One region of the Rhizobium sp. YJ-22 genome, then DNA from elsewhere that is predicted to be linked to it. Evidence: predicted binding sites of a transcription regulator. Region 1 holds the regulator's gene; each other region holds the start of a gene.

Region 1 (3,279 bases):
CGCGTCGGCATCGACAGCTTCGCGGTTAGCAATCCGACCGCGCTGAAGCGTTTGGAAGAGAGGCGTCTGCCAGGTATACCGCACTACTATCAGCCGACCGCGCAGGCGGCAGAAGCCGGCGAGACCTATAGCTGGCGGCGCAAGCCATCGCCGGCGGCGTGATGCCGCATGGTAAAACCTTAACGGGTGAGATAGGTATTTCCCACCAGTCAGCATTCACGAAAATGCATTCCTTCTCTTGTGCCGGATCTTGTATTATCGGCACAGTGGTTTTTTGAGAAGCAGAAGACGAGAAGCAGGAAGACAGGATGAACGCTCCCGCACGCAATGAGGAATTCGCTGAATCGATCCCCGCCGGCGTTTATGCTGAGACGGTTCTGAGCGTTCAGCATTACACCGATCGTCTGTTCCGATTCCGCATGACGCGTCCGGCGGGCTTCCGGTTTCGTTCGGGTGAGTTCGCCATGATCGGCCTGATGGTCGAAGGCAAGCCGATTTATCGCGCCTATTCCATTGCCAGCCCGTCTTGGGATGAGGAACTGGAATTCTTCTCGATCAAGGTGCCGGACGGTCCGCTGACCTCGCATCTGCAAAAAATCCAGCCGGGCGACATCGTGCTGATGCGCAAGAAGCCGACGGGAACGCTGGTGCTCGACGCGCTGACGCCTGGTAAGCGCCTGTACATGTTCTCGACCGGCACAGGCATCGCGCCTTTCGCCAGCCTGATCCGCGACCCGGAGACCTATGAGAAGTTCGAAGAGGTCATCCTCACCCATACCTGCCGGGAAGTCGCCGAGTTGAAATACGGCCTCGACCTCGTCGAGGAAATCCGAAACGACGAGATGCTTGGCGAAATCGTCGGTGACAAGCTGCGTCTTTATTCGACGGTAACGCGCGACGACTATCCCTTCCAGGGCCGCATCACCGACCTGATTGCCAACGGCAAGCTGTTTGCCGATCTCGGCGTCCCGGCCTTCGACCCTGCGGTCGATCGCGGCATGATCTGCGGCTCGGCCGCGATGCTGAAGGACACCAAGGAACTGCTCGAAAAGGCAGGTCTCGTCGAGGGCGCCAACAACAAGCCCGGTGAATTCGTCATCGAGCGCGCTTTCGTCGGCTGAGTCGTCCGCAACCGCATTCTCCGCGCCGGCACCGAAAGATTGCCGGCGCTTTGCATTTGAGGTCGCCTTTCAGGGCGTACCCGTCATTTCCCTGCCATATTCAACACTGGATTGTGCCTGCGGCCCTTGCGGAACACAGTGGGAACAGATAGTGTTCGTTCTGTATTTGTTTCACGAATCTGGTGGGTGCTATGCTGACGCGCAAGCAACAGGAACTTCTGCTCTTCATCCATGAGCGGATGAAGGAATCCGGCGTGCCGCCGTCTTTCGACGAGATGAAGGACGCCCTGGAACTGGCCTCCAAGTCGGGCATCCATCGCTTGATCACAGCGCTGGAGGAGCGCGGTTTCATCCGCCGACTGCCGAACCGGGCGCGGGCGCTGGAGGTCATCAAGTTGCCGGAGGCCTATTCGGCGACGGCCGCCCAGCCACGGCGCGGTTTTTCGCCGAGCGTCATCGAGGGCAGCCTTGGCAAGCCGGCGTCTTCCGCACCTGCGGTCGCGAAGCCGGCGACGCCGGCCCTGCCTGAGGCGGCCAATTCCGTCTCCGTGCCGGTCATGGGTCGTATCGCTGCCGGCGTGCCGATTTCGGCAATCCAGAACAACACCCATGAGATCGTCGTGCCGATGCAGATGGTCGGGCAGGGCGAGCATTACGCTCTGGAGGTCAAGGGCGACTCGATGATCGAGGCCGGTATTCTCGACGGCGATACGGTCATCATTCGCAACACCAACAGTGCAACCCCTGGCGATATCGTCGTGGCGCTGGTGGACGACGAAGAAGCGACGCTGAAACGTTTCCGCCGCAAGGGCGCCTCTATCGCGCTGGAAGCGGCAAACCCGTCTTACGAGACCCGGATTTTCTCCTCCGACCGCGTCAAGGTGCAGGGCAAGCTGGTCGGCCTCATCCGCCGCTATCACTGAGCAACGAGCGAATCTCCGCCGGCAGACGGTGCGTATAATCATCATCGCGCCAGGAATAGGCGCGGTGCTGCGTCCAGGCCCGCCGGTTTTCGGGATCGAAAGCGGGGCGGATGCGTAAAGCCTGGCGGGCATCGACGGCGAAGGTGATTTCCACCGCGCCGGTCTGTCGCAGGGTTTCGCTGTCCAGGACGGTTGCGCCGGAGCGGCAGCGGGCGAATTTGGCGCGGGTCGGTGTGACAATCAGGCGGGCATTGTCGCAGGCAAAACCAATGTAGCGACCGTCTTCCAGCACCATGACCGGGCCGATGGCCGTTTTCGCCAGGCACCATTTCTGGCGGACACAGGCGAAACGACGATCCGCGCTCGTTTCCATGATTTGCTGGCGCAGCATGTCGGCATCGACCAATTCGTCTTCATCCAGTGGCTGCTTGCGTCGCTCCGACCAAGGTCCTTTGGCCGGGAAGGCGCTGTCGAGTTGCTCCGGAGGACCATGGGTATGGATGGTGAGAGCGCGGCGCCATTGGTCGAAGATGAAAGCGCTGGGCTTGCGGCGGTTGCTGTTCAGAGTGTCGCCGTCCAGCAACGCGACCAGCCTGCCATCCTCTGAAATAAGGAGATCGGGCTTTTGCGGGGTTGCCAGCAGGCTGGTGGCCAGCGCCAGCAGGAAGAGGGCGGTGCCGATGTGGCGCAGCCGTGTACGCAGCAGTAGGAACAGCACCATCCCAGCGACGGCGAGCGGCAGGAACAGCGGCGGCTGGCGGCCGATGATCAGTTCTCCGCCCCAGCTTGCCACCGTCTTGGCGATGGTGATGACGATGCCGAGACCCCAGCCCATGACAGCGATCGGCCATTCGTCGAGACCGAAGGGCATCAGCAACATGCCGATCAAGCCAGCCGGCATGACGACGAATGAGATGACCGGCATGGCGGCGAGATTGGCGGCAAGTCCGTAGGTGGCCAGCTTGTGAAAGTGTTCGATGGAGAAAACCGATGTCGAGAGACTGCCGATCAGCGAGGTGAGGAAGACACTGGCGACGAAATTCCAAGTTTCCGTGGCGATGCCGGACACGGGGAGTCTCGCAGGCTCGCGACCGGCGGAGTGGCCGCTCCAGAGATTGTAGCCGGAGACCAGCGCCAGGGTTGCGGCAAAGGACATCTGGAAACTGGGCCCCATGATTTCCGAGGGCGCCATGGCCATGATGACGATGGCCGAAAGCGCGACATTACGCAGGCTG
Region 2 (3,279 bases), on a different contig from region 1:
CAGGCCCATGCCGGTATCGATCGACGGACGCGGCAGGTTGACGCGCTCTTCCTTGGAAATCTGCTCGTACTGCATGAAGACGAGGTTCCAGATTTCGATGAAGCGGTCGCCATCCTCCTCCGGCGAGCCGGGCGGGCCGCCCCAGATATGGTCGCCGTGGTCATAAAAAATTTCCGAACAGGGGCCGCAGGGGCCGGTATCGCCCATCGCCCAGAAATTGTCGCTGGTCGGGATGCGGATGATCTTCTGGTCCGGCAGCCCGGCGATCTTCTTCCAGAGGTCGAAGGCTTCGTCGTCGGTATGGTAGACCGTAACCAGCAGGCGCTCGCGGTCGAGGCCGAATTCCCTGGTGATCAGGTTCCAGGCCAGTTCGATGGCGCGCTCCTTGAAATAATCGCCGAAGGAGAAATTGCCGAGCATTTCGAAGAAGGTATGGTGGCGGGCGGTATAACCTACATTGTCGAGGTCGTTATGCTTGCCGCCGGCGCGCACGCATTTCTGCGCGGTGGCCGCCGTCGAGTAGGGACGCTGCTCCAGGCCGGTGAAGACGTTCTTGAACTGCACCATGCCGGCATTGGTAAACATCAGGGTCGGGTCGTTGCGCGGCACAAGCGGGCTGGAAGACACGACCTCATGGCCGTTCTTTTTAAAGTAGTCGAGAAAGGTCGACCGGATTTCATTCACACCGCTCATGATACGCCCTTCATTCACGCCGGACCCCGGCATTCTTCTTAATCAAAGTTACCGGCTTTTATCGCTCGTGCCGCACCCTGTCCAGCACCGCACAGCAAAACCGGCCGTACATCTTTCGAAATACGGCCGGCGCAAGGAAACGGAAAAGATAGGCGGGATTAAGCTTCCGCCGCCGAATCCCCATCCTCGGCTTCCGGGCCGCCGTTCTGCAAGAAGCGGTCGGCGATCAGGCCGGCATTCTGGCGCAGAGCCATTTCGATCTCACGGGCGAGATCAGGATTGTCGCGCAGGAAGGACTTGGCGTTTTCACGCCCCTGCCCCAGGCGCTGGCTGTTATAGGAGAACCAGGCACCGGACTTTTCGACGATACCGGCCTTGACGCCGAGATCGACCAGCTCGCCGGTCTTCGAGACGCCTTCGCCATACATGATGTCGAATTCGACCTGCTTGAAGGGAGGCGCCATCTTGTTCTTGACGACCTTGACGCGGGTCTGGTTGCCGACCACCTCGTCACGCTCCTTGACCGAGCCGATACGGCGGATATCGAGACGGACCGAAGCATAGAACTTCAGCGCGTTACCGCCCGTCGTCGTCTCGGGCGAACCGAACATCACCCCGATCTTCATGCGAATCTGGTTGATGAAGATCACCATGGTGTTCGACTTGGAGATCGATGCCGTCAGCTTGCGCAACGCCTGGCTCATCAGGCGGGCCTGCAGGCCCGGCAGGCTATCGCCCATCTCGCCCTCGATTTCGGCGCGCGGCGTGAGCGCCGCGACTGAATCGACGACCAGCACGTCGATGGCGCCGGAGCGCACCAGCGTATCGGTGATTTCAAGCGCCTGCTCGCCGGTATCCGGCTGGGAGATCAGCAGGTTCTGCAGATCGACGCCGAGCTTGCGGGCATAGACCGGATCGAGCGCATGTTCGGCATCGACGAAGGCGCAGATGCCGCCCTTCTTCTGCGCCTCGGCAATGGTCTGCAGCGCCAGCGTCGTCTTGCCCGAGCTTTCCGGGCCATAAATTTCGACGATACGTCCCTTCGGCAGACCGCCGACGCCGAGCGCGATATCCAGGCTGAGAGAGCCGGTGGAGACGGTTTCGATCTCCACGACATTCTCGTTGGAGCCGAGCTTCATGATCGAGCCCTTGCCGAAGGAGCGCTCGATCTGCGAAAGAGCTGCGTCCAGTGCCTTGCTTTTATCCACCGCTTTGTCCTCTACGAGCCGCAAACTATTCTGTGACATCGGGTCCACCTTTAGGTTATTGAAGCCGCACTGGCAACGAAACTGCTGTTACGCCATATGTACTCTTTTTGTTCTTATTCTTCAAGAGCCGATCAAGCACCTGATTCAAAAAAGAAATCACGCATGCGTTCCCTTTCTGTTTTCATGTGTATTATCAGAGGATTGCGATCCTCGTCCGCAGAAATGAATGATCGAATCGGGCTTTTTTCGGAGGGCGGGCGATGACGAAAGTGGTGGTTTGCGGCGGTGCGCATGTGGATCGGCGGGGGCGAATCTCGGGCCTCACCGCGCCCGGCGCGTCCAATCCCGGCTCCTGGTTCAGCGAGGCTGGCGGCGGCGGGTTCAATGCGGCGCGCAATCTCGCCCGGCTCGAGCTTTCGGTGACGATGATTTCGCCGCGCGGCGGCGATGCCGAGGGCGACATGGTGACCACGGCCGCCGAACAGGCCGGGGTCATCGACCGTCCCTTCATCTTTCTCGACCGACGCACGCCGAGCTATACGGCCATCCTGGAAAACGACGGCAATCTGGTCATCGCGCTCGCGGATATGGAGCTTTACAAGCTGTTCACGCCGCGCCGCGCGGCCATGCGTGCGATCCGCGATGCGATTGCCGATGGCGAGCTTCTGCTCTGCGACGCCAACCTGCCGGAAGAGACGATCCTGGCGCTGACGCGGCAGGCGAAAGGACTTGGCAAGCGGGTGGCGGGCATCGCGATTTCGCCGGCGAAGGTGGTCCGTTACCGACAGGCGATCGGGCTGCTCGATTTCCTGTTCATGAACGAAGCCGAGGCGCGGGCGCTGGCGGGACGAAATGTCGCCGACATGGCGGAATGGCCGGGGCTGCTGCGCGCGGCCGGACTGCGTGGCGGCGTGGTGACGCGCGGCGGCAAATCCCTGGTGGCCTTCGACGGCGAAAACGCGGCGCTGCTGGCGCCGCCGTTTGTTTCCGCTGTCGATGATGTCACAGGGGCGGGAGATTCGCTTGCAGCCGGCACGATTTTCGGCTTGATGGGCGGCTTGGACATCGCGCAGGCGGCTCGCCTGGGGATCGCCTGCGCAGCCATCACTCTGCAATCGCCCTATGCGACGAGTGAACTCCTCTCCCAGGACAGCATGCGGACGGCGCTGATGCGCGTTCCCGAGGCGCAAGCGCTCTAAGGGAAACATCTGGCGCCCGTTCGCGCCAGCCAACGGATACGAACCATGACAGAGACCAAGTCCACTCTTCCGATCGTCTATTCGCGTGAAGTCGCCGACGCCAAGGCCGGGGGCCTGCCGCTGGTGGCGCTCGAATCGACGATCATCACCCATGGCATGCCCTATCCCGGCAATATCGA
Region 3 (3,279 bases), on a different contig from region 1:
GGCCGTCACCGGCAATTTTTATGATATGGGCTGCCGCTTTGTGTCGAGTATCTTTGCCATCGTGATCGCGTCGATAAAGCGCTCGTCAATACAGACGGCGTGTTTGTGCAAACCTTCGGAAATGAAGCCGGCTTTTTCATAGAGCGCGATGGCCGGCATGTTGTCCGCATGAACAGAAAGCTCGATACGTATGAACCTTTCCTGAGATGCTTTTTCCAGTGCTGCATAGATCAATCGACGCCCCACGCCTCTCCCCCGATAAGCGGAAATAATTCCCATCCCCAAGGTGCCTCTATGCGCATGGGACGGAAAAAAATCCCGCCGAATATCGCACCAGCCGACAACCTGACCATCGCAAACCGCAACCAATTGCGGGTTCCGTTTGTCTATCATGTCGAGCACGAACTCACGGATTCTGGGAAGCGGCGGCGCTTCAAGCATCGTCAGATACTTGCGTTCACGCGCCACCGCATCGAGTGCGTCATGAAAACCGTCGATATGCGCTGCCGTTATAGCAGCAATCTCGATTTCAGGTGTGGCATCCATCGGCTCTATTCACCCGTCCGTTTACAATCAGAAGGGAATGTCGTCGTCGAGGTCGCGCGAGAAATTACCACCACCGGAGCTGCCCTGGCTGCCACGGCTCTGGCCACCGCCACGCGGGGCGGAGGATTGGCCGAAATCATTATCGTAGCCGCCGCCGGAGCCGTAGTCGCTGCCAACGCTACGGCCACCGCCTTCGCCGCGACCATCCAGCATGGTCAGCGTCGAATTGAAGCCCTGCAGGACGACTTCCGTCGAGTACCGGTCCTGCCCGTCGCGGTCCTGCCACTTGCGGGTCTGCAAAGCGCCTTCGATATAAAGCTTGGCGCCCTTCTTCACATATTGCTCGACCACCTTGCACAGGCCTTCGTTGAACACGACGACACTGTGCCATTCGGTCTTTTCGCGGCGCTCGCCGGAATTGCGGTCGCGCCAGGTCTCCGACGTGGCGATCCGCAGGTTCGCGATCGGCTTGCCGTCCTGCGTGCGCCGGATTTCCGGATCCGCACCGACGTTTCCGATCAGAATTACCTTGTTGACACTGCCAGCCATACGCCTCACCCTGCCTGCCGCCATCCCGGCGGCATCCGTTTTCGTTATCGCGGTATCTTAAACCAATATAATCCGCTCGCGGTCCTCTGACGACAATAATCCACAAACAAATTTGTTCTTTTTTTGTTCTAATAATTCGCTATGCTGCCGTCAAGTGAGTCCTGGGTGGCGAATCCTGGATTTCCATCTCGACATGCCCGAAAGCGTGACTACATAAGGACCGGATTGACCGGATGTCCCTTGCCGGCCGGATATGAGTGAGCCCCATGAGTGAGTTGAAGTCGATTTCCATCCGCGGTGCGCGCGAGCACAATCTGAAAGGCATCGACCTCGATCTGCCGCGCAATTCGCTGATCGTCATGACCGGCCTGTCGGGTTCGGGCAAATCTTCGCTCGCCTTCGACACGATTTATGCCGAGGGACAGCGTCGCTATGTCGAAAGCCTTTCGGCCTATGCGCGCCAGTTCCTGGAAATGATGCAGAAGCCGGATGTCGATCAGATCGACGGATTGTCGCCGGCGATTTCGATCGAGCAGAAGACGACCTCGCGCAATCCGCGCTCGACGGTCGGCACGGTCACCGAAATCTACGATTATATGCGCCTGCTCTTCGCGCGCGCCGGCATTCCCTATTCGCCGGCGACCGGCCTGCCGATCGAAAGCCAGACGGTCAGCCAGATGGTCGACCGCGTGCTGGAATTCGAAGAAGGCACGCGCCTTTATATTCTCGCGCCGATGGTGCGCGGCCGCAAGGGCGAGTACAAGAAGGAACTCGCCGAACTGATGAAGAAGGGGTTCCAGCGCGTCAAGGTCGACGGCCAGTTCTACGAGATCGCCGAGGTGCCGGCGCTGGACAAGAAATACAAGCACGACATCGACGTGGTGGTCGACCGCCTGGTGGTGCGCACCGATATCGCCGCGCGCTTGGCCGACAGCCTGGAAACCAGCCTGAAGCTGGCTGACGGGTTGGCCGTCGCCGAATTCGCCGACAAGCCGCTGCCGGCCGAAGAGACGGCGGCCGGCGGCTCGGCCAACAAGTCGCTGAACGAGACGCACCAGCGAGTGCTGTTTTCGGAAAAATTCGCCTGCCCCGTCTCCGGTTTCACCATTCCGGAAATCGAGCCGCGCTTGTTTTCCTTCAACAATCCTTTTGGTGCTTGTCCCTCCTGCGACGGCCTCGGCTCACAGCAGAAGATCGACGAGGCGCTGATCGTGCCCGAGCACGACCGCCGCCTCAAGGACGGTGCCATCGCGCCCTGGGCAAAATCCTCATCGCCCTATTATAACCAGACGCTGGAGGCGCTTGGCCAGGCCTACGGCTTCAAGTTGACGGATCGCTGGGCTGATCTGCCTGCGCCGGCGCAGAAGGCGATCCTGCACGGCACCGACGAGAAGATCGAATTCCACTATGCCGACGGTGCCCGCTCCTACAAGACGACCAAGACTTTCGAAGGCATCGTTCCCAATCTCGAACGGCGCTGGAAGGAAACCGATTCCGCCTGGGCGCGCGAGGAGATCGAGCGCTACATGTCGGCCGCGCCCTGCCCGGCCTGCAACGGCTATCGCCTGAAGCCGGAAGCGCTGGCGGTGAAGGTGCATGGCCTGCATATCGGTCAGGTCACCGACATGTCGATCCGCATCGCCCGCGACTGGTTCGAGGAATTGCCGGCCCATCTCAGCGCCAAGCAGAACGAAATCGCCGTGCGCATCCTCAAGGAAATCCGCGAGCGCCTGCGCTTCCTCAACGATGTCGGCCTGGATTATCTCAGCCTGTCGCGCAATTCCGGCACGCTGTCGGGTGGCGAAAGCCAGCGCATTCGTCTCGCCTCGCAGATAGGCTCGGGCCTGACAGGCGTGCTTTACGTGCTTGATGAGCCCTCCATCGGCCTGCATCAACGCGACAATGCCCGCCTGCTTGAAACGCTGAAGCACCTGCGCGACATCGGCAATACCGTCATCGTCGTCGAGCATGACGAGGATGCGATCCTGACGGCCGATTACGTCGTCGATATCGGTCCCGCCGCCGGCGTGCATGGCGGTCAGGTCGTGGCCGAGGGCACGCCGCAGCAGGTGATGGACAATCCGAAATCCCTCACCGGCAAGTATTTGTCGGGCGAACTCGGCGTGCGAGTTCCAGCCGAACGGCGAAAGCCGAAGAAGGGCAAGGAAATCAAGGTTATCGGCG

The links. Region 1 encodes LexA, which represses DNA repair genes until DNA is damaged. Its sites were predicted from a motif close to TGTTCNNNNTGTGTTCNG; they were not measured.
Region 2: a site for LexA is predicted at 1,999-2,016, ahead of recA (recombinase RecA). Genes of this name have one in related genera too.
Region 3: a site for LexA is predicted at 1,209-1,226, ahead of uvrA (excinuclease ABC subunit UvrA). Genes of this name have one in related genera too.

What each region holds. Positions count from the first base shown of each region.
Region 1 covers NZ_JARRIR010000002.1:14,391-17,669, reverse strand. The annotation lists gene P7F60_RS04550 (DUF934 domain-containing protein) at 1-162, shown strand, start outside; gene P7F60_RS04545 (ferredoxin--NADP reductase) at 309-1,121, shown strand; gene lexA (transcriptional repressor LexA) at 1,313-2,044, shown strand; gene P7F60_RS04535 (ComEC/Rec2 family competence protein) at 2,025-3,279, opposite strand, start outside.
Region 2 covers NZ_JARRIR010000004.1:45,265-48,543, forward strand. The annotation lists gene alaS (alanine--tRNA ligase) at 1-693, opposite strand, end outside; gene recA (recombinase RecA) at 852-1,940, opposite strand; gene P7F60_RS10765 (carbohydrate kinase family protein) at 2,162-3,100, shown strand; gene P7F60_RS10770 (pseudouridine-5'-phosphate glycosidase) at 3,146-3,279, shown strand, end outside.
Region 3 covers NZ_JARRIR010000004.1:55,260-58,538, forward strand. The annotation lists gene P7F60_RS10805 (GNAT family N-acetyltransferase) at 19-546, opposite strand; gene P7F60_RS10810 (single-stranded DNA-binding protein) at 574-1,095, opposite strand; gene uvrA (excinuclease ABC subunit UvrA) at 1,362-3,279, shown strand, end outside.